2 regions of the Halomonas sp. Ps84H-12 genome follow, and region 2 is predicted to be linked to the other one. Evidence: riboswitches for the same ligand, from Rfam matches in the RefSeq annotation. Region 2 holds a riboswitch; the other holds the start of a gene.
The links. Region 2 has a riboswitch for thiamine pyrophosphate ahead of NH344_RS11055 (sodium:solute symporter). Riboswitches for the same ligand answer to the same signal wherever they lie in the genome.

Region 1: another riboswitch for thiamine pyrophosphate. It lies ahead of thiM (hydroxyethylthiazole kinase); the one in region 2 lies ahead of NH344_RS11055 (sodium:solute symporter).

What each region holds. Positions count from the first base shown of each region.
Region 1 is NZ_JAMXSJ010000006.1:14,209-23,843, reverse strand. Features, by position in the region: gene NH344_RS04320 (LysR family transcriptional regulator) at 1-819, opposite strand, end outside; gene thiE (thiamine phosphate synthase) at 816-1,430, opposite strand; gene thiM (hydroxyethylthiazole kinase) at 1,420-2,229, opposite strand; TPP riboswitch at 2,254-2,345, opposite strand; gene gloA (lactoylglutathione lyase) at 2,675-3,208, shown strand; gene NH344_RS04300 (DUF6164 family protein) at 3,210-3,575, shown strand; gene NH344_RS04295 (cupin domain-containing protein) at 3,556-4,248, opposite strand; gene NH344_RS04290 (zinc ABC transporter substrate-binding protein) at 4,381-5,454, opposite strand; gene NH344_RS04285 (metal ABC transporter permease) at 5,499-6,389, opposite strand; gene NH344_RS04280 (ABC transporter ATP-binding protein) at 6,373-7,107, opposite strand; gene NH344_RS04275 (hypothetical protein) at 7,104-7,253, opposite strand; gene NH344_RS04270 (hypothetical protein) at 7,455-8,123, opposite strand; gene NH344_RS04265 (hypothetical protein) at 8,542-8,859, opposite strand; gene NH344_RS04260 (hypothetical protein) at 8,874-9,167, opposite strand.
Region 2 is NZ_JAMXSJ010000020.1:47,208-56,842, reverse strand. Features, by position in the region: gene NH344_RS11070 (MFS transporter) at 1-12, shown strand, start outside; gene NH344_RS11065 (magnesium transporter CorA family protein) at 9-977, opposite strand; gene NH344_RS11060 (diguanylate cyclase) at 995-2,425, opposite strand; gene NH344_RS11055 (sodium:solute symporter) at 2,500-3,879, opposite strand; TPP riboswitch at 3,869-3,972, opposite strand; gene NH344_RS11050 (peroxidase-related enzyme) at 4,038-4,628, opposite strand; gene NH344_RS11045 (hypothetical protein) at 4,809-5,498, shown strand; gene NH344_RS11040 (CoA-acylating methylmalonate-semialdehyde dehydrogenase) at 5,542-7,038, opposite strand; gene NH344_RS11035 (putative zinc-binding metallopeptidase) at 7,261-8,322, shown strand; gene NH344_RS11030 (alpha-E domain-containing protein) at 8,323-9,321, opposite strand; gene NH344_RS11025 (circularly permuted type 2 ATP-grasp protein) at 9,326-9,635, opposite strand, start outside.

The DNA of each region.
Region 1 (9,635 bases), on a different contig from region 2:
TAGAAAACGCCGTGCGGGGTAGAGGGCGTGTATGTCTAGGTAGGTCGGCGGTAGGTCTAATAGAAGCGGCACCAAGTGCCCCCGCTGGATGCTCTCATGAATCAGAAAGCTGGGTTGTTGGGCGATGCCTAATCCCGCTTCTGCGGCATGGGTCAACATATCCCCATTATTGCTCTCCAGCGGCCCCGTGACGCTAACGTACTGCTGGCCGAAGCGCCAGTCGCCGCTGTTCTGCCCGCTGCGATAGCGTAGGCAGTGGTGCTGGGTAAGGTCTTCGATGCGCAAAGGCGTGCCGTGCTGCGCTAAATAGCCGGGTGACGCGCACAGCACGAGCTGGCAGCGGGCTAGCCGTCTGGCGATCAGGCTGGAGTCGGGCAGGCTACCGATGCGGATGGCGACATCATAGCCCTCCTCCAACAAGTCTACGCGGCGGTCGTTGAGATCGAGGCGTACGTCGAGTGCGGGGTGTGCCTGCATGAACTGCGCTACCTGAGGCGCGAGATAGCGCGTGCCGAAACTCATGGGACCATTGATGCGCAGCCGCCCACTCACAGTGTGAGTGCCACTGCCGACATCGGCAGCGGCCTCCTCCAACGCCAGCAAAATAGCCTGGGCATGGGTTAAATAGCGCTCTCCCGCATCGGTAAGATGCAGCCGCCGCGTCGTGCGCTGAATCAAGCGAGCGCCCAGCGTCTCCTCTAGCGCCATGACCTGCCGCGACACCCGCGTACGTGAAAGATCCAGTGCCTCGGCAGCGCGGGTATAGCTGCCAAGCTCCGCCACTTTGACGAAGGCGGTCAGTTGGTCGAGCCGACTCATGAGGCGCGAAACGCCAGCGCCGCCCGGTAAGGGTCGGGCTGGCCGCAGATCGCAGAAATCACCGCCATCCCTTGGGCACCGGCGGCACTCACTTGGGCGGCGTGCTGCGCCTTTAAGCCGCCAATCGCCACGCTGGGCAACGGGCAGGCGCGCACCAGCTCGGCCAAGCCCTCGAAGCCGATGGGCCGAGCATGATCTTGCTTGCTGGCAGTGGCGAAAATGGGGCCTAACCCGACGTAGTCCAACAGCGCGATGGGCGCGTCACGAAGCTGCGTGAGGGTGTTGATCGACAGTCCTAGAATGGCCTGCGGCCCCAGCGCCTCCCGCGCCTCTTGAACCGCGGTATCGCTCTGGCCTACATGCAGGCCGTCGGCGCCGCTGGCGACGGCCACACTTAGCCGGTCATTAATAATCAAGGGCACACCGCTACCTTCCAGCAGTGCTTTCAGCCGTGTTGCCTGGGCAATCATGGACTCATCGCTGGCATGCTTATCGCGCAGCTGCACCATGGTCACGCCCCCCTTCACGGCGGCTTCCATGGTCGCTTCAAGCCCCGTTTCGGCGCATAACGCAGCATCGGTGACTAAATAGAGCGAAAGATCAAACGGCATGGAGCGTCTCCAGCTGGCTAAGAGAAGAGAGATCGTCAGGGGTAAGGGCATACAGCGCATCCAGTAGCGCGACCTGAAAACTGCCCGGCCCACTGGCCTGCTGCCCCGCACGGCTTCCGGCAATGCTGAAGCACGCCAGCGCAGCCAGCGTTGCCGAAAGTGGATGGGCCTGGTTGGCGGCCAAAAAACCCGCTACCAAAGCGCTTAACCCGCAGCCCAGGGTGGTTACGCGCGGCATTAGCGTGTGGCCGCCCGTTAAACGGTAGTGGTGGGTGCCATTGGTAATAAAATCGGTTTCGCCGGTCATGGCAACAATGCAGCACTGCTGCTGTGCCAGCTTGATCGCCGCTTGGGCGGCATCCTCCGTTGTGGTGGTGGCATCGACGCCGCGACCTTGGCTGGCTAAGCCAGTGAGCGCCATGACTTCCGATGCGTTGGCGCGAATGACGTTAGGCCGATGGGCAAGCAGCGCGGTGCAGACCTGCTGACGAAAGGCGGTGGCCCCGACCGCTACGGGGTCTAACACCCATGGGGTGCCTGTTTCTTTAGCCGTGCGAGCGGCAAGCTGCATCGACTCTGCCCAAGGGGTAGAGAGCGTGCCAATGTTAATGGAGAGTGCGCCCGCTATTGCGGTGAATTCAGCCACCTCTTCAGGGGCATGCAGCATGGCAGGCGAGGTGCCCGTAGCCAGCAGCAGGTTAGCCGTGCTGTTCATCGCAACATAGTTAGTCATGCAGTGCACGAGCGGCGTAGACTCGCGTAGAGCGGCGAGCATGTCGCCAAGTGGGGGGTAGGTCATGGTTTCCTCCCGGCGAAGGAGGTGGTGGTGAGCACCACGACTCCCTACGCCGGCGTTATCCGGTTCAGGTTCGAAGGGTGCTTCTCAGCCGCTGGGCGGCGCCCCTGTCGTTGGTGGGTACTATCCTAGCCTTGGGCGAGGCTGTAAAGCCCCAGTGCAGCCGCTACTTTTCAGCAACGATTAGGAGAGTGGCAGCAGGGTGTTAACGGCTCACCTAGTACGTTTCGATCGCGGAACATAAAGGCTCCTTGGGCGAGGGCTGGAAATATACAACCTGCGCCCTCATAACAGGGGGAAGTAAGCAAAATGATCAATACGCAAATAGCGGTAGACAGCTTGACGCTGTTAGCAGCCTAAGCCTTGTACAAGGTAATATGTTCGTCAAAGAATTTGCGTTATATCAGCATACTTTTCATAATGCCCCAACCCGCAATAGGAGAGTTATATGTCGTTTCAAGGTGAACAGTACCCAGGCGTTGCCCCCGTTGCCCCGCAAACTCAGGGTTTTCGCTTAAACCACACCATGCTGCGGGTAAAAGACCCGGAACGCGCCCTGGCGTTCTACTCCAAAGTGTTCGGTATGCAGGTGCTGCGGCGGCTGGATTTCGAAGAAATGCAGTTCTCGCTCTATTTTCTGGCCAACGTGGAAGCCGACGACCAGGTGCCGGAGGACCAGAACGCTCGCACCGCCTGGACTTTCAGCCAGAAGGGCCTGCTGGAACTGACCCACAACTGGGGCACCGAAACCCAGCAGGATTTTGCCTACCACGATGGCAACGCTGAGCCCCAGGGCTTTGGCCATATCTGCTTCAACGTGCCGGATTTAGAAGCCGCCCAGGCGTGGTTTGATGAGCACGATGTCACCTTCGTGAAGCGTGCCGACCAGGGCAAGATGAAAGACGTTATCTTCGTGAAAGATCCGGATGGCTACTGGATTGAAGTGATTCAAGCCGACCGCATGGCAGCCATGGGCGACTAAGGTGGCCCATTTGCTGTTTCGGTTGCGCCATGTAACCGATGAAGAGGCCATGGAAGTCCGCCAACTGCTGGATGAGCATGGCTTTGATGTGTACGAAACCCAGGCGGGCTTTTTCCGCCTGGGGGTCGATGCCATTTGGCTGCGCAACCCTGCCCAGCGTGACGACGCAGAGGCCGCATTGACCGAGTATCAGGCCGAACGCCAAGCTAACGCACGCCAAGCCCATAAAGAGGCGCTGGCCCGCAATGAAGCGCCAACACTCTGGCGGCGCTTAGCGGAGCACCCGTTTCAGGTAACGCTGGTAATGGTGGCTGTGGTTCTGATTGCGCTGCTCACTCTGCTGCCATTTATTGGCCTGGCGCGCTAGCCTGGGAAAGGGCGTTAGATAGGTGCCCGCGCTTAGCGTACATCATTACACCGTGTTGGCCTGCACGAAGCTGCGGGGCCGCACCCGGTGGGTAGCGGCACCAACTGCCTTTCGGGTACTCGCTGCCCGCGTCGCACAGCGAGCCTTCCAGCACCAATAGCTCTAAGCCTCCGGGCAGGGCAGGGTAGTCGATGGTGGTATCGCTCTCCCAACGCTCCAGGCTGACCCGCTCATCGCCAAAGGTGTGCAGCATTTTGTAGGTAATGCCCGGCCGACGGTCAGGCTGCCAGGGCAAGCGGTGGGCAGGAATCGCCAGTTGGAGCAGGTCGTTCTCATCAAACTGATGCAACTTAACCAGTATCAGCGCGCCCTCTTCGCCAATCTGCGGCGTATGGCCAGTGCCAATCGGGTTACGCAGGTAGCTGCCAGCGGAGTAGCGGCCATGCTCATCCGCAAACACGCCCTCTAACACGAGAATTTCCTCGCCGCCGTCGTGGGTGTGGTGGCTGAACTGGCTATTAGGCGCATAGCGTACCAGGCTAGTGGCTCGGGCCACTTCATCGCCGATGCGATCCAGCATCATTCGTTCTACGCCCGCACTGGGGGAGGCCACCCAGTGGTACTGCTCCGGCGTGACACAGGCAAAGTGGCTAAAATCGGCGTTTAGGCGCATGGCATTGGCTCTTTGCAGCGGTTTAAACAGCGTTAACGAAAGTCGGTGATGCAAGTCTCCCCATCCACCGCGCAAAATGCAATGCAAAAAAATACCGCCGGGTTGGCGGTATTTTTGTCTTCACGGTATGAATCAGTGGCTATGACCATGATCGTCGTGGTCGTGGTCGTGGTCGTGGTCGTGGTCGTCATAACCATGATCATCATGGCCCGGCTCTGCAAGAGCGTCGTGCAGCACCTGCGCATTGTGGCGCATCATGCCCAGGTACGTACTGGCATCGCCTTCACTGGCCAGCGCATCCGCGTAAAGCGTGCCTGCGATGGGCAGGCCGGTTTCTTCGGCCAGTTGCACGATAATGGACTGGTTGGTCATGTTCTCGTGGAACAGCGCTTGCACGTTCTCCTGCTCAATCACATCCACCAAAGCCGCCATGCTGGCGCCGCTGGGGTCGGCTTCGGTAGAGAGCCCGACCGGTGAGAGAAAATTAACGCCATAGGCGCTAGAGAAGTAGCCAAACGAGTCGTGCCCGGTGATCACACTGGCCGATGCAGGAATCTCGCTGAGCAGCTCACGAATCTCGGCATCAACGCTATCCAGCTCCGCCAAGTAGCGCTCGGCGTTGGCTTGGTAGCTCTGCGCATTGGCGCTATCCGCCTCGATCAATCCATCACGAATATTGGTGACGTAGACCTTGGCCTGCTGCAGGTCCTGCCAAGCGTGAGGGTCGTTATCGCCATGATCGTGGTCGCTATGGTCATTATGGGCGTGCTCTTCTTCGCCATGCCCGTGATGGTCGTGATCGCCATGATCATGATGCTCATGCGCTTCGTGCCCGTGGTCATCATGGCTATGGGCCGCAAACGCCCGCGGAACAATGCCGTCGGTGGCGGTGACCATTGGGCCGCTGTAGTCGCTGGAGTCAATCAGGCGCTCCATCCAGCCCTCAAACAGCAGGCCGTTGAAGACCACTAAATCGGCCCCGGCTAGCGCACGGGCATCGCCAGGGCTAGGGGAGAAAACGTGGGCATCGCCATCAGGGCCCACCAACGAGCTGACCGTCACATGCTCTCCACCGACGTTTTCCACCATATCCGCCAAGATAGAAAAGCTGGTGACAACCTGCACCCGCTCGTTCGCCATGGCGGCAGGCAGTGCCAATATGGCCGAAACGCCCACTAGCCAACGCGATGAAGAGAAAAGCGACATAACATGCTCCTGATTTAAGAAATAACCGTATGAACATCAACCCGCTAGTGCGACTGCTCCAGCGCCAAGGGCGTGGTTTTGCGCCGCAACTTAGCGGCCAAACTGTGGTAACGGCCAAACAGCGCCGAGAGTAAATACGCCACCCCGGCCAGCAAAATAATGCTCGGGCCTGAGGGCGTGTCTAAATGGAACGACAGCAGTAGCCCGCCGGTGCTGGCCAGCATCGCCAACACCACGGCAATCCCAATCAAGCCTTCTAACCGCTTGCTCCAAAACCGTGCTGCCGTAGCGGGTAGCATCATTAAGCCAACGGCCATCAGCGTGCCCAGGGTTTGGAAGCCCGCCGTTAAGTTCAGTACCAGTAGCCCTAAAAAGACGCTATGTACCCAACCGCCACGACTACTTTGGCCGCGTAAAAACAGCGGGTCTAAACACTCCACAACCAGGGCGCGGAAGATAATCGCCAGAGTGATCACAATCAGCGTGCTGATCGAGGCAATCAGCAGCAGCGCCGTGGAGTTAATCGCCAAAATAGAGCCGAACAGCACGTGGGTTAAATCCACGCTGCTGCCGCCCATGGAAATCAACATGACGCCCGCCGCCAACGAAATGATGAAAAAGCTCGCCATGGCTGCGTCTTCCCGCTGGCCGCCCATTTTGGAAACGGCCCCGGCCAGTAGCGCCACCATCAGCCCGAACAGCACGCCGCCCACACTCATCACCGGCAGCGAAAACCCCGCCAGCAAGAAGCCCAGCGCCACCCCCGGCAAAATGGCATGGGCCATGGCATCGCCAATCAGGCTCATGCCGCGCAGCACCAGAAACACACCCAGCGGCGGCGCAGCCAAGGAAAGTGCCAGCCCGCCGACCACGGCACGGCGCATAAAGCCGTAATCAAACGGTGCAATGAACCATGCATCAAGCAGTGCCAGCATGACGGCCTCCTAAGGTAAACGGCACCATTTGGGCCGGGGCATGCTGGTGGTTGAGCGCGCTGGGAGCGACCCAGCGGCCATGGCCGCCATTCAGCATTAACACCTCATCCGCCAAGCGGCGCAGGTGGTCCATATCGTGCAGCACAATAATGATCGTGACACCCTCATCGGCCATCTGGCGCAAGATGCGAATCAGAATATCGACCGTATCGCTATCTACGTTGGCAAACGGCTCGTCTAGCAGCAGCAGCTCCGCTTCCTGCATTAGCGTGCGGCCAATCAGCGCTCGCTGGCGCTGGCCTCCGGAAAGCTCGCCCAGCGGGCGGTGAGCCAAGTGAGAAATACCCAGGCGCGCCATAATCTCGCGGCCTTTGCGGTAGTGGGCCGCGCAGTAACCTTTCATGGCACCATGGCTTGGCCAACTGCCGGTCATCACCAGCTCTTCCACGCTCATGGGGAAGGTGAGGTCTAACGCCAGCTGCTGGGGCAGCCAGGCACGGCGCGCTTTATCCACCGTGCATACCACCTTGCCGCTAATCGGCCGCAGTTCACCCATAATGGCCTGAATCAGCGTGCTTTTACCGGCACCGTTCGCACCAATGAGCGCGGTAATCGCGCCGGGCTTAATATCGCCATCCACATGTTCTAACACCGTGCGACGGCCCTGGGCCAAGTGCAGGTCGTGCAGCTGCAAACGCGAAGAGGAACGTTCACTCATAACGGCCACCCGCCTGCCCACACCACCAGCCCCCAAAGCGCCAGCAACGGCAGCGCGACAAAGCCCAACCGCTTAGTGGCAGACAACGACATCAGCGAAAAATGACAAGGTCCTTCCTTGTTATGGCGATGCATGTGCTCACTCATCGAGCGTCCTCGCTATCGAATAAATAAGTTATAACATAACATTTGGTGAAACCAAAAAAGTGGCGGATATTTTACGCGCTCACGGCGCGCTGACAACGGTAAGCGCGCTAATCTTCCGCCCACTCCAAAAGTGCCTAACAAAGCGACGATGGCAATGTAGGCACTAAACATAGATAAATAGTGTAGAGAGGAGGTAACGACCTAATAGCGCCAGGTGGCGCCAATCTGCTGGGGCGACACCATCAGCGCGTATTCACCTTCTAACGTGATGGGGCCAAGAGACACGCGGGCAGGCTGAAAGCGGTTAATCGCGCTGGAGGCCTGATTAGGCTGCGTCCAAATGTGCAGCTCATTAATCAGCATGCCTGTAGCGAAGTTGATGGCACCATCCCGCTCGCGACCGTCAGCGGCAATTACCGCCCCCGCCACAGTGTTCACCACCAGCGAGCTAACCCGCGCCTCAAACCCACGGCGTTCACGCTCCGCCTGGGCAAGCGAAAGCCCCAACGCCTGCACGCCGCTTAACTCACCCTGCGCTTTAAGGCGCTCGTACTCTACCAGCGCCGCCTGATGCGGCTGGCGATCCGTCAGCATACCGCCCAGCGCTAAGGCGGATTTTACGACTCCTACGCGGGCATCAAAACGGTCGTCCGGGTCGTTGGCTTCGCTGGCTTGGTAAGCATCAAACGCAAGGCTTGCAGCATAGATGCCCGTCCAACCCGCATCCCACCACTGCGCGTGCTGCGCCCCACTTTCAAACACCTCATCGTAAGCTGCCCAATCGGCACTGGTTTGTGCCTGAGCAGGCAGCGACAGCAGCAGCGCCGCCCCCGCCGCCAAGGTACCCCGTGAAAGTTGACGTAAGCGCATAACAGAACACCTAAAAGCCGTGAATTAGCATTAAGCGTAGCACGACGATAGCGCAGGGCCGGGGTGAATCAGACGGGCTAAGAATGGCGAAGATTAATGGCGTTATAAAGCGAAGGATGGTTAGATAGGTAAAAAATATAGGGAGAGCTGCCATGGATGACTTTTCGCCTTCACCATCCTGCATTCCAAGCGTGCAAACCTTTATTACCTCCAGCACTGCCGGGTGTTGGTAAATGGAGGGCGAGTGGAGTACGTGACCGATGAGGGCAGCAAATCCCGCTACTGGAATATCCCCATTGCCAATACCACCTCGATTTTATTGGGGACAGGTACCTCCATTACCCAAGCCGCCATGCGTGAACTCGCCAAAGCGGGTGTGTTAGTCGGATTCTGTGGCCGCGCATCAGAAATTCCGCAACTATTCCTTCTCCTCATCCTCTTCCTCTTCCCAGCGTTCGATGGCGCGTTTGTCGTCGGGGAGTCGCACCATATCGCCCACGTTGAGATTTTGGTGTGACTGAAAGCGGTGGCCGCGTTGGTCGAGAATGGCGGCCACGCTGCCAATGCTCACGGCATCTTCTTCGCGGTAGGCTTCTACTTTGACCCGCACAATGCGGCCTTGGTAACGGGCGGAAAGCACGGCACCTGGGTAGGGGGGCGTGTGTTCGGGGTCGTCCTTGAAGAGGGCTGCTACGCTGGCGCTGCCGGGCTCGTCCCATTCAATGTGCTTGTGCATGGTGAGCGTCCTTACTATGGGTGAATAAAAATAAGAAGGCTCGTTAAGTGTAGTGTGCGTTGGCAGAACTCGGCCAATCTAATCAAGAGCGCGTCTAGCGCTAGGGTGTGTAGCTGTGGGTAGAGTAGGTACCACAGCTGTGCTGCCAGGGGCTGTTTATCCAGCGCAATCATCACCCATTCCGCTTGGCTCACATAGGCTGCCCGGTTGATCCGTGCGCTTAGCGTTTGCGAGGGCGTGATTAAGCAGTGCACATGGTAGCGCTGCTCAATGGGCGATAGCCGCTCATCTATCTGATTGCATGTCACAATAATTGGCACCACATGCTCTGCAAGGCCCGACTCTCGGATGGAACGTAGGTGTCGCGGTAGCAAGGCTCCTGTCACTGTTGCGTCAACGATAAAGCAAACCGTACTCATGTAAGCGGCTTACTTTGTTGTTAAGCATGTCTGAAAGTAATTTGTTGTAGATGTTGGTTTATTTGCGTATCAAGATAAAGTTTTCTGACGGTAGCTCGCTAGGCGCTGGGTTTTTTGAACCAACCTGGTGCACTGATACCTTTTTATGAGCTTTTATGGTGCGCCAATAAAAAATAAAGGCGCTTTTGTGCGCAAGCAAAAGGCCTTTGCTACATGAAGAGGCATCTCTCCATAGGTTTTTGTATTTTAAAAACAAAGCATTATAAATTTTTGATGCCATAATGGTGCAGAGTTGGCATGCTCTGTGCTTATACATTGTAGATGGTTTTGTCACCAGCTATTAGATCGTATGCAGAA
Region 2 (9,635 bases):
CAAGGGGGTTAAAACCAGCGTTTCCGTTTGAACAGCCAAATGAGCACCCCACCAATCCCTAGCATGGCCCCCCAAACGAAAAAGTAGCCGTACTGATAGCTCAGTTCTGGCATGTACTCGAAGTTCATGCCGTAAATACCGGCGATAAAGGTTAGCGGGACGAAAATAGCGGTAATCACCGTCAACACCCGCATGGTGATGTTCAACTGGTGTGATGAAATGGAGATATAGCCGTCGACGAGATCGCCACAAATGTCGTAGTACATTTGCGTTAGGGTGTAGAGTCGCTCGAAACGTTCTTCGACATCGGTTATGGCATGCAGCGTTTCGCTTTCGCCTCGCGGCAAGTGCGCGTAGTCGTACGCCGTCAGCTCTTGGGTGATGCCTTTGTGATAGCTGAAGATCCGGCGCATTTTGACCAGACGCGAGCGATACGTGGTGATTTTACGCATCAACACGTCGTTACCATTGTCTAGCAGCTCGTCCTCGAGATCACTGAGCTCCGTTTCGAATTCCAGCAAGCTATCGATATAAAAGCCCGCCGAGGTGTACATCACTCTCAGTGCCACCTGCTCGGGTGACTGGGCCAATAGCGTTTTGCCGTGCTCATTGAGTAAGCGTTCGATACTCATCGCCTCGCCGGGGTGCAAGGTCACCAAAAAGCGTTCGCCGACGAAGAAACAGATCTGCTGAGGTACGAAGTTTAGCTGGGCATCGAACGAGGAAATGCCGCGATAGATGATCAGCGTGTGATTGTCGAACTCTTCGATTTTCGGCGGATGGCGCTCTTTGTGGGCGTCTTGTATGGCCATCGGGTGACACTCGAAGCGCTCCAGTATCTCACGCTCCTGCGCTTCGCTCTCTCCTTTCATGTCGACCCACAAGTGTGCTGTGGGCATGCGCATCCACTCGTCCATCAGGCGAATGTCGCCCTCGCGCACGTCGCCCTCTGGGGTGGTCAATAGACAACGAATCATACTCGTCCTTGGGTTCGTTAATGGGGGGCAGACGTATCCGCCGGACGTGCCAGCGCGATACGCGCTTTGCCTGCGCGTTTGGCGTTGTACATGGCCTCATCGGCGCGCTTCAATAACTCCTGAGGTGTCTCCGCCGCGTCGTGGACGAACAGCGCCACACCAATGCTGGTACTTACTTGCAGGGTCACGCCACCTGCGCTGAGCGGCTCCTCGATCACCTCGATCAGCTTATGGGCCAGCGGCTCCGGTGCGTCGCTGGTCACCCCCTCGAGCAGCACGACGAACTCATCTCCCGCCCATCGGGCAACGAAATCCGTCTCGCGGACGGTTCGCTGGAGACGGCTCGCGATGTCGCGCAGCAGCTCGTCCCCCATGGCATGGCCGTGCTGATCGTTAATGCGTTTGAACCCATCGAGGTCTAGAAACAGCACGGCCAGCGGTGCGAGCGTACGGCGTACCCGTGCCATTGCCTCCGGCAGACGCTCGTCTAGGGCGCGGCGGTTGGGCAAACGGGTGAGCACGTCTTCTCGGGCCTGCTGGTCGCGTAGGCGCTCTAGCTGCTGGCGTTCGGTAATGTCGTGAATGAACAAGCTGCGGCGTGGGCGGCCATTCACCTCGAAACGCTTCAGTCGCACCTCGACCGGCAAGCGAACGCCATCGCGCCGTAGGGCTTCTCCGGTCACTGGCATGGCGACATCGTCACTGGTGATTCCGTCGGGAAACATGAGCGATGTAATCGGTCGAGTGAGGGCTTCTTTGCGACTCCAGCCGAACATGGTCTCGGCTGCATGGTTCCAATCCAGCACGCGCCCCTGCTCATCGACGCTCAAATAGGCATCATATGCCGACTCGATCACCAGATTGAGTTCGCGGGTTCGCTGCTCGATACGCTGCTCGAGGCTTTGATGCAGCGCCGTGAGCGCCTGCTGATTGGCGGCACGAATCTTCTGCTCGTTGATGAGCCGTTCGCGCAGGTGGATTTCGCCAATCACGATATCGGCCAAATCTTGCATCGCAGCCTTTTCTTGGTCACTTAAGCTGCGTGGCTGGCTGTCCATGGCGCATAGCGATCCGAGGACCAGCCCTTGTGAACTACGCAGCGGTATCCCGGCATAAAAACGGATGCCGCCAGGTGTCATCACGTAGGGATTGGTCGCGAAGCGTGCGTCTTGCTGAGCGTCTTCGACCACTAGCGGCTCATCTTCGAGTACCGTGTAAGCACAAAACGCGACGTCCCTAGGTGTTTCCGATACCGCCATGCCCACTTGAGACTTGAACCACTGACGATCGGTGTCGATCAGACTGATGGTAGATTTAGGAACGCCGAGCAGCACGGTGACCAATCGCGTGATCCGATCGAAAACGGGCTCGTTTGGCGTATCCAGGAGGGCCAGTTCGTTAAGCGCAGCCAAACGGGCAGTTTCGTTGGGGGGTAACAGGTGGCTCATGGCGATCACACCTAAATGGTCATCAAACCCTTAACAGCATAACGCGAAACGAAATGTCCTGCTTAACGCCTTGATTAACGGACTTCGACACGTTGACGGCTCACCAGAGCCAACGCCACGCTGACCGTTGTTGAGAGTAGCAGCGCCCCTACGAACGGGCCTAACGTCGGTACGCTGCCGGGGAACGTGGCGGCCATTACCCCTGCGCTGACGCTGCCCTGACCGATCCAGCCAGGCAGCACGGCCCCTACAAGCCCCGCCAACCCGCCGCTTATTGCTGCCATCGGTGTCATACGCTGCCACAAACCCAGCAGCACCGGCACCACTATCGCTGCACACAGCAGATCGGCAATTAAAAATAGCCGCAGCACGGAGAGCCCTTGCAAGGCAATCACGATCACGGGCAGCATGATCGCCACGGTGAGCCAGCGCGCCTTGTTGAGGGCCTCGGGCCGGTGACCATTGGCCCACAGCGACGCAATGCCGTTTTGTAAGGTGTCGACGCTCGAGGTGACCAGCGTGACGGCCAGTACCAATGAAGGCAGCGTGATCCATACCGGGGCATCACTAAGCAGCGCAAAAAACGGCATGGGCGGCTCGCCGAGACTGACCCCGCTCATCGCTGCCATGATACCTACGCCACCGATCACCATGACGACCAGTACGGTCAAGCCGCCACCCAACCAGGCACCGCGCCCCAGGCTCGCGTCGTCTTGGGCCGCCCATACCCGCTGCCAATAGCCTTGGTGAAACAAGTTGGCCGCGGTCACGGCGATCACCAGCGTCAACGCCACGCTGAGCGAGCTGCCGATGGGGAGCGACGGGAGTTGCGCGTCATTCGGCATACTGGGCAGTCGCCAGAGCGTCACGCTGGCGACGGCGAGCAGCAGCGCCAAAAGCAGCCACGCTTGCCAGCGGTCGGTGGCCAAGCTTGCCCGCAGCCCGCCCATGACGGTGTACACCAGCGTGGTGAGCGCCACCCCGATGATCACCACGGCGGGAGGCACGTCGGAGAGCAGCGCGGTAATCGCCCCGATGGCGGTGAGTTCAGCAGCCAGGAAGCAGCCCATGTAAGCCACGGAAACGAGCGCCACGAAATGGCGTACCCCCTTGCCATAGCAGGCGTCGGCAAACTCGGCAATGCTGCGTCCCTCGGGCAGTGCTTGGCGTATCTTAGGCCCGTAGAGACCCAAAACGATGAACGGCAGCGCCGAGCCAAGGGCATAGCCCAGTAGCGCCACGGGCCCTACGAATGCGCCGATTTCAGGGGGTGCAAAGAGTATCCAAGCCCCCATACCGGACGCCAAAAAGGAGAGCCCCAGGGTGGCCGACGTTTGCGAATTACGGGCGGAGACATAATCATCCAGCGAGCCGCCACTGAAACGTGCCCGAAGACCCAGAAAAGCAAAGCAGCATAACGCTGCGCCTAACACGAAAGACGTTAGGTAAGGCATGTCGCGCTTCCTCCGCCGGTACGAACCGGATCAGGTTCCAGGGTCTGCGTTGCGCGCATTCTCAGCCCCATTGGGGCTCCCCTGGCGACAGTGAGTGGAGGCAGTATCCTCAATCAAAGTGGTGCGTTAGTAAAGCCTTGCCCATGGGGCCGGGCTGCTTATTCCACTTTCTTGGGGACACGCCCCATCAGGTAAAACTCGGCGTTGGGCGGTGTTCCTGCTAGTGTCACCAAGCGGTTGGACATGCCAAAAAACGCGGCAATGGCACCGATGTCCCAGCAATCATCCAGCGTGAACCCCACTGCCTCTAAACGCGCCTGCCATTCGTCTGAAAACTCGCCCAGATCGATGGCACTGTGCAGTGCAAAGTCGAGCATTAACCGATGACGCTCGCTCAATCCCGCCACACGATGGTTGATAGCGATATTATCGGCCAGTAACGGATCTTTACTGTAGATACGCACCAGCGCGCCATGGGCGACGACACAGTACAAGCAGCGATTGCGGGCACTGGTCGCAACGACAATCATCTCTTTCTCTGCTTTGGTCAGCGTCTCCGATGGTCGCTCCATCAACGCATCGTGATACGCAAAAAAAGCGCGAAACTCGTCGGGTCGGTGAGCCAACATCAAAAATACGTTGGGCACGAAGCCCGCTTTCTCCTGCACGGCCAACATGGCTTCCCGAATATCATTGGGAACATTATCCAGAGTGTCAGGAAGTTTGAACCGACTGATCGATGCAGCCATAAAGGCTCCTTTTTTATTTTGAAGTAGAGTCCCACTACCAACTCACTTTTATCCGTAACAAATTGCTAACTAAAGACTCTTTTCATATGGTTTTACGCTCGCCATACTTTTAGTGATCTAATGTCATAAAAGCCGTACGCTATTCGGCTAGCCAAGCGGCGTACTTACAGGGAAACCACCATGTCATACTCCGAAGCAAAAGAGCACACGCCAGGGCGTTTGCATGAACTGTTCGCAGACCCGTACCGTGCGTTCGAGAACGATACGGATGAGCGTCAGTTGCATATCCGTGTCATGCTTCACACCCTGCTGGCCCGGCCTATGCAGCGCGGCCTGGTCACGCTTCGTGTGATTCACGGCTGGGAGAACGGTGGTTTCGAACCTGCCGACCTACAGCATGCCGATTTTACGCTGCACAACCTGCAAGATTTCGAGGCGGCGGCCACCTCCTTTCACGCGGCGGCGGAACGAAATGCCCCCCTACCCGCAGATCAAACCGCTATTCTCGCGGCTCCCCTGGCCGATGCCATTGCCGATGCTGAAGCAGAAGGCAACGCGCTTACCGACGATATTCGTGCCACACCGGCTCGCTGGCCCGCGTTCGAGGGTGGGCTTGCCCTCTACACTCTGTTCAAAATGTACCATCGCCTCGTATATGGCGAGGACGATACCTACCGTTGCTCACAATGTGAGACCCCCCACGGCCTTCGTGAAATTCATGAATTTCACCTCGAAGAGGGAGAATTCGCGCTGCTGGCGCCCGTTCGCGATGAGCAGGAGGCGCCCTACCTGCTCGTACTACACGAGAGCCAGCTTGGCCCCATAGGCCAACTGCTCTCGGAGAGCTTACCGCTGTTTCAGGACGTGTGAAGGTCGCCTCCTCTACCGAGGAGGCGCAGCGCGTTGCCGCTCGCTATAGCGAGATCGTGCTATTGATACCGCTAGAGACGTTTTCGGGCTCGAACCAGCGGGCAGTGACCGTTTTAGTCTGCGTCCAGAACGCAATCGCCTGTTTACCGTTAGGCCCTAGGTCGCCCAGCTTCGACGCCCGAGAACCAGTAAAGCTAAAGTAGGCGACCGGCACTGGAATAGGCACGTTGATGCCAATTTGGCCGACGTCGATGTCGGTCTCGAAGCGTCGCGCGACCCAGCCCGAGTTCGTAAAGATCGAGGTGCCGTTGCCATTCGGATTGGCGTTAACGAAAGCGATGGCGTCGTCCAGCGTTTCGACGTTGACGACACACAGCACCGGCCCAAAAATTTCCTCGCGATAGATCGTCATCTCTGCCGTTACATCGGAAAACAGAGTCGGCCCGACGAAATTACCGTCTGGGTAGCCGTCGACCGTGTAGCCGCGCCCATCAACCAGCAGCGTAGCCCCCTCCTTTTCACCTGCCGTAATCAAACGCTCGACCCGCTCCTTGGCTTGCGGAGAGACCAGTGGCCCCAGATCGGCCTCGCGCTGGGTGCCGGGTCCTACGATCATACCGCGCGCGCCGGCTTCGATGTCTTTGATCCACTCGCGCGCTTCCCCCACCAGCACGACCACCGAGTTCGCCATGCAGCGCTGACCGGCGGCACCAAAGGCAGAGCCCAGCAGGCTATCGATGGCTTGACTACGGTTGGCATCCGGCATGACGACACAGTGGTTTTTTGCACCCATCATGGCCTGCATACGTTTGCCAGCAGCGGCCGCACGGTTATAAAGCAGCGACCCCACATGGGTCGAACCGATGAACGACAGCGCCTTGATATCTTGATGGTCGGCAATTTGATTGGCGACGTCAGGCCCACCGTGCACGACGTTCAATACTCCAGCCGGAATACCCGCTTCATGTGCCAGTTCCACGAGCCGCATGGTAGAACTCGGGTCTTGCTCGGAAGGCTTCAAGACGAAGGTGTTTCCGGTGGCAATCGCCAACGGGAACATGAAACAGGGCAGCATGATCGGAAAATTGAAGGCGGTAATGCCCGCCCCCACACCCAGCGGCTGATGCATGGTATAGACGTCCACCTCGTTGGCCGCATTCTCCGCCAGCTCGCCAAGCTGTAGGGAGGTAATCGAACAGGCGTGCTCTACCACTTCTAGCCCGCGCCCCACTTCACCCTCGGCATCCGGCAGGGTTTTACCGTGCTCTTCGGTGATCAAGGCGGCAAGTTCCGCTGTATTCTCGCGAATCAACGCCTGCAGTTTGAGCATGATGCGCATGCGCTTGCCGAGCGGCACTTTGCGCCACTCTTTGAACGCCGTTTTGGCGCTGGCGATGGCGCGCTCGACTTCTTCGGACGTACAGAACGGTACTCGCGCCACCACGTCCTGGGTGGCAGGATTCACCACATCGCGCCACTCTTGGCTTTGCGACATGACTGGCTGGCCATCGATGTACATCGGAATTTCACGAACGGACATGATGCGTTTCCTCAGCTTGTGTTTGTTATGGGATCAAATAGGGAACCCTTAGGGTATATCAGCAAGTTGACGTAAACGTCAATTAGCCACTGGACAAAGACAATATGCCCTCCGCCCGACGATTTGGCTTTCCCTCTCGGTAAGGGCATCGCTATGCTGAGACAATGACGTATCACTACTCACCCTCGTGAGATGCGCTGTGGTGATCACAAGGAGGTATCCATGCAGACGTTTAGCTGCCGCTGTGGCAATCCGCTGTTTTTCGAAAATACCCACTGCTTGGCCTGTGAGTCGGAGGTTGGCTGGTGCCCCGCGTGTTGTAACATCGTGGCGCTGGAACCGTTGGATAGCGGCGGCTACCGCTGTACCCATGAAAACTGCGGCACGGCACTAATGAAGTGCCACAACTATGCCGTCGAAAACGTCTGCAACCGGATGGTGGTGATGGCCGACGGGCACGCCGATACGCTGTGCGACTGCTGCCGCTACAACGAGGTGATTCCCGACCTAGAGGTCGAGGGCAACCGGGAACGCTGGGCAGCGCTGGAGAGCGCCAAACGGCGGCTTTTCTATACGCTGGATTTGCTCAAGCTTCCCCACGGCGTCGAGGGCGAGGACATCCGCGTCCCACTGAGCTTTTCGTTCATGGCCGATGCGCTGCCCGACCAAGGGCTGTGGCGCTCCACGGCAAACCAAGAAAAGGTGTATACCGGCCATGCCAATGGCCATATCACCATCAACGTCAAAGAGGCCGATGACGTCGAGCGTGAGCGGCTGCGTGTCGACATGAATGAATCCCACCGTACGTTGATCGGCCATTTTCGTCACGAAATCGGCCACTACTACTGGGACCTACTGATCAAAGACCAAGACGAAGCCGCCAGCATTCGCGTGTTCGGCGACCACAACCATCCCACCTATGGCGACGCCCTAGAGCAGTACTATCAGCAAGGCGCTCCAGCAGACTGGCCCACACGGTTCATCTCCGCCTACGCCGCCATGCATCCGTGGGAGGATTTCGCAGAGACGTTTGCCTTTTATCTGGACATGGTGGCTGTGCTGGATACGGCACTGCACATGGGCCTCTCTCGGGCCGAGTACGATGGCTCATTGGAGAGCATGCTACAAGCGTTTCATCAGGTAGGCTTGACGGTGAATGAACTCAATCGTGACATGGGCCTACTGGATCTAGCCCCAGGGGTTCTTGCCCCCGCGGTGCATGAAAAGCTGGCGTATCTACACGATCTCATTCAACGCGCAAACGCCAGCCCTAAAACGGCCTAATCAGTCGTTGTCATGGTCGCCCACGTGGCTCTGGCTTTGGCGCTGAGTGACTCGAGGAACGCCATCGCCGTTTACGAAATACGTAGCGCTGAGCGTATCGTGAATGGCGGCAAAACCAATTTGTAGCTCGTCCACGAAAGCGTGCAGTTTGCTCGGCGAGTGGGCCAATGCCTGAATGTCCGCATCGACCACATCGGCGCGTACCAGTGACACCGTGGCCGCCACGCGATCTTGGCGAGGCAGTAACTGCAGCTCGTGCCCCAACGTTTCCAAGCTACAGGCAATGGAGCGCGGCAGGTGCGGGTCTTGAAGCAGAAAACGCAATACGTCTGGCCCACGCACGCGCAGCCTGACCTGCTGGCGATACATCTGGTACGCCGTCAGGGATTTCAGCACGCTCATCCACTGCAAATTTTCGAACGGCAGCAATTCTTCAGGGTTTTGCGGCAGCAAGCTTGCCGAACGCACGTCGACGATCCGCGTGGTCATGTCCGCCCGCTCCAACTGACGGCCCAGCTTGATGAACGTACGCGCCGGGCCGTGGCTCAAGGTGCCTTCGATGAGCCCTGTTAGCGTTTGGCAGCCACGAATGACGTTTTTCAAAAATGCATCCCGACGCCGAGGGCTCACGCCGTTCTCCGCGTGATCCGCCACGCTGAGATAGAGCTGGTTGACCTCTTCCCAAATCTCTCGGGGCACCACGTCCCGCGTGGTGCGCAGGTTTTCTCTGGCGCTAGCGAGCGCCGAGAGAATCGAGCTGCCGTTTTCGGCATCGGCGCACAAAAAGTGCATCACACTTCGCTCATCGAAACTGGCATGCCGTGCGTTGAAGGCATCCAGCGTCCCGGTCATTTCGATCAGCGGCGCCCAGCCCAGCGGTAAATGGCGTGGCAAATCCAGCATCAGGTGCGTATTGACGCTCAATAACCGTGCGGTGTCTTCGGCACGCTCGATGTAGCGAGCCATCCAATAGAGGTTTTCAGCAACGCGTGACAGCATGGCGCTAGGCTCCTTTCTGCTCAGCGGCACCCGCCGCGTTCTCGTCGGTTTCGACGATCCAGGTGTCTTTACTCCCGCCCCCTTGGGACGAATTGACCACCAGCGACCCTTCGACCAGCGCCACGCGGGTCAAACCGCCTGTGGTTACATGGGTTTCCGGTCCCGAGAGGATGAACGGGCGAAGGTCGACATGGCGGGGCTGAGGCAAACCGTTGGCCAGCGTTGGCGTAGTGGAAAGCGCCAGTGTCGGTTGGGCCATATAGTTACGCGGATTTTCATTGATCAAGCGCGCAAACTCGTCCCGCGTTTCTTTG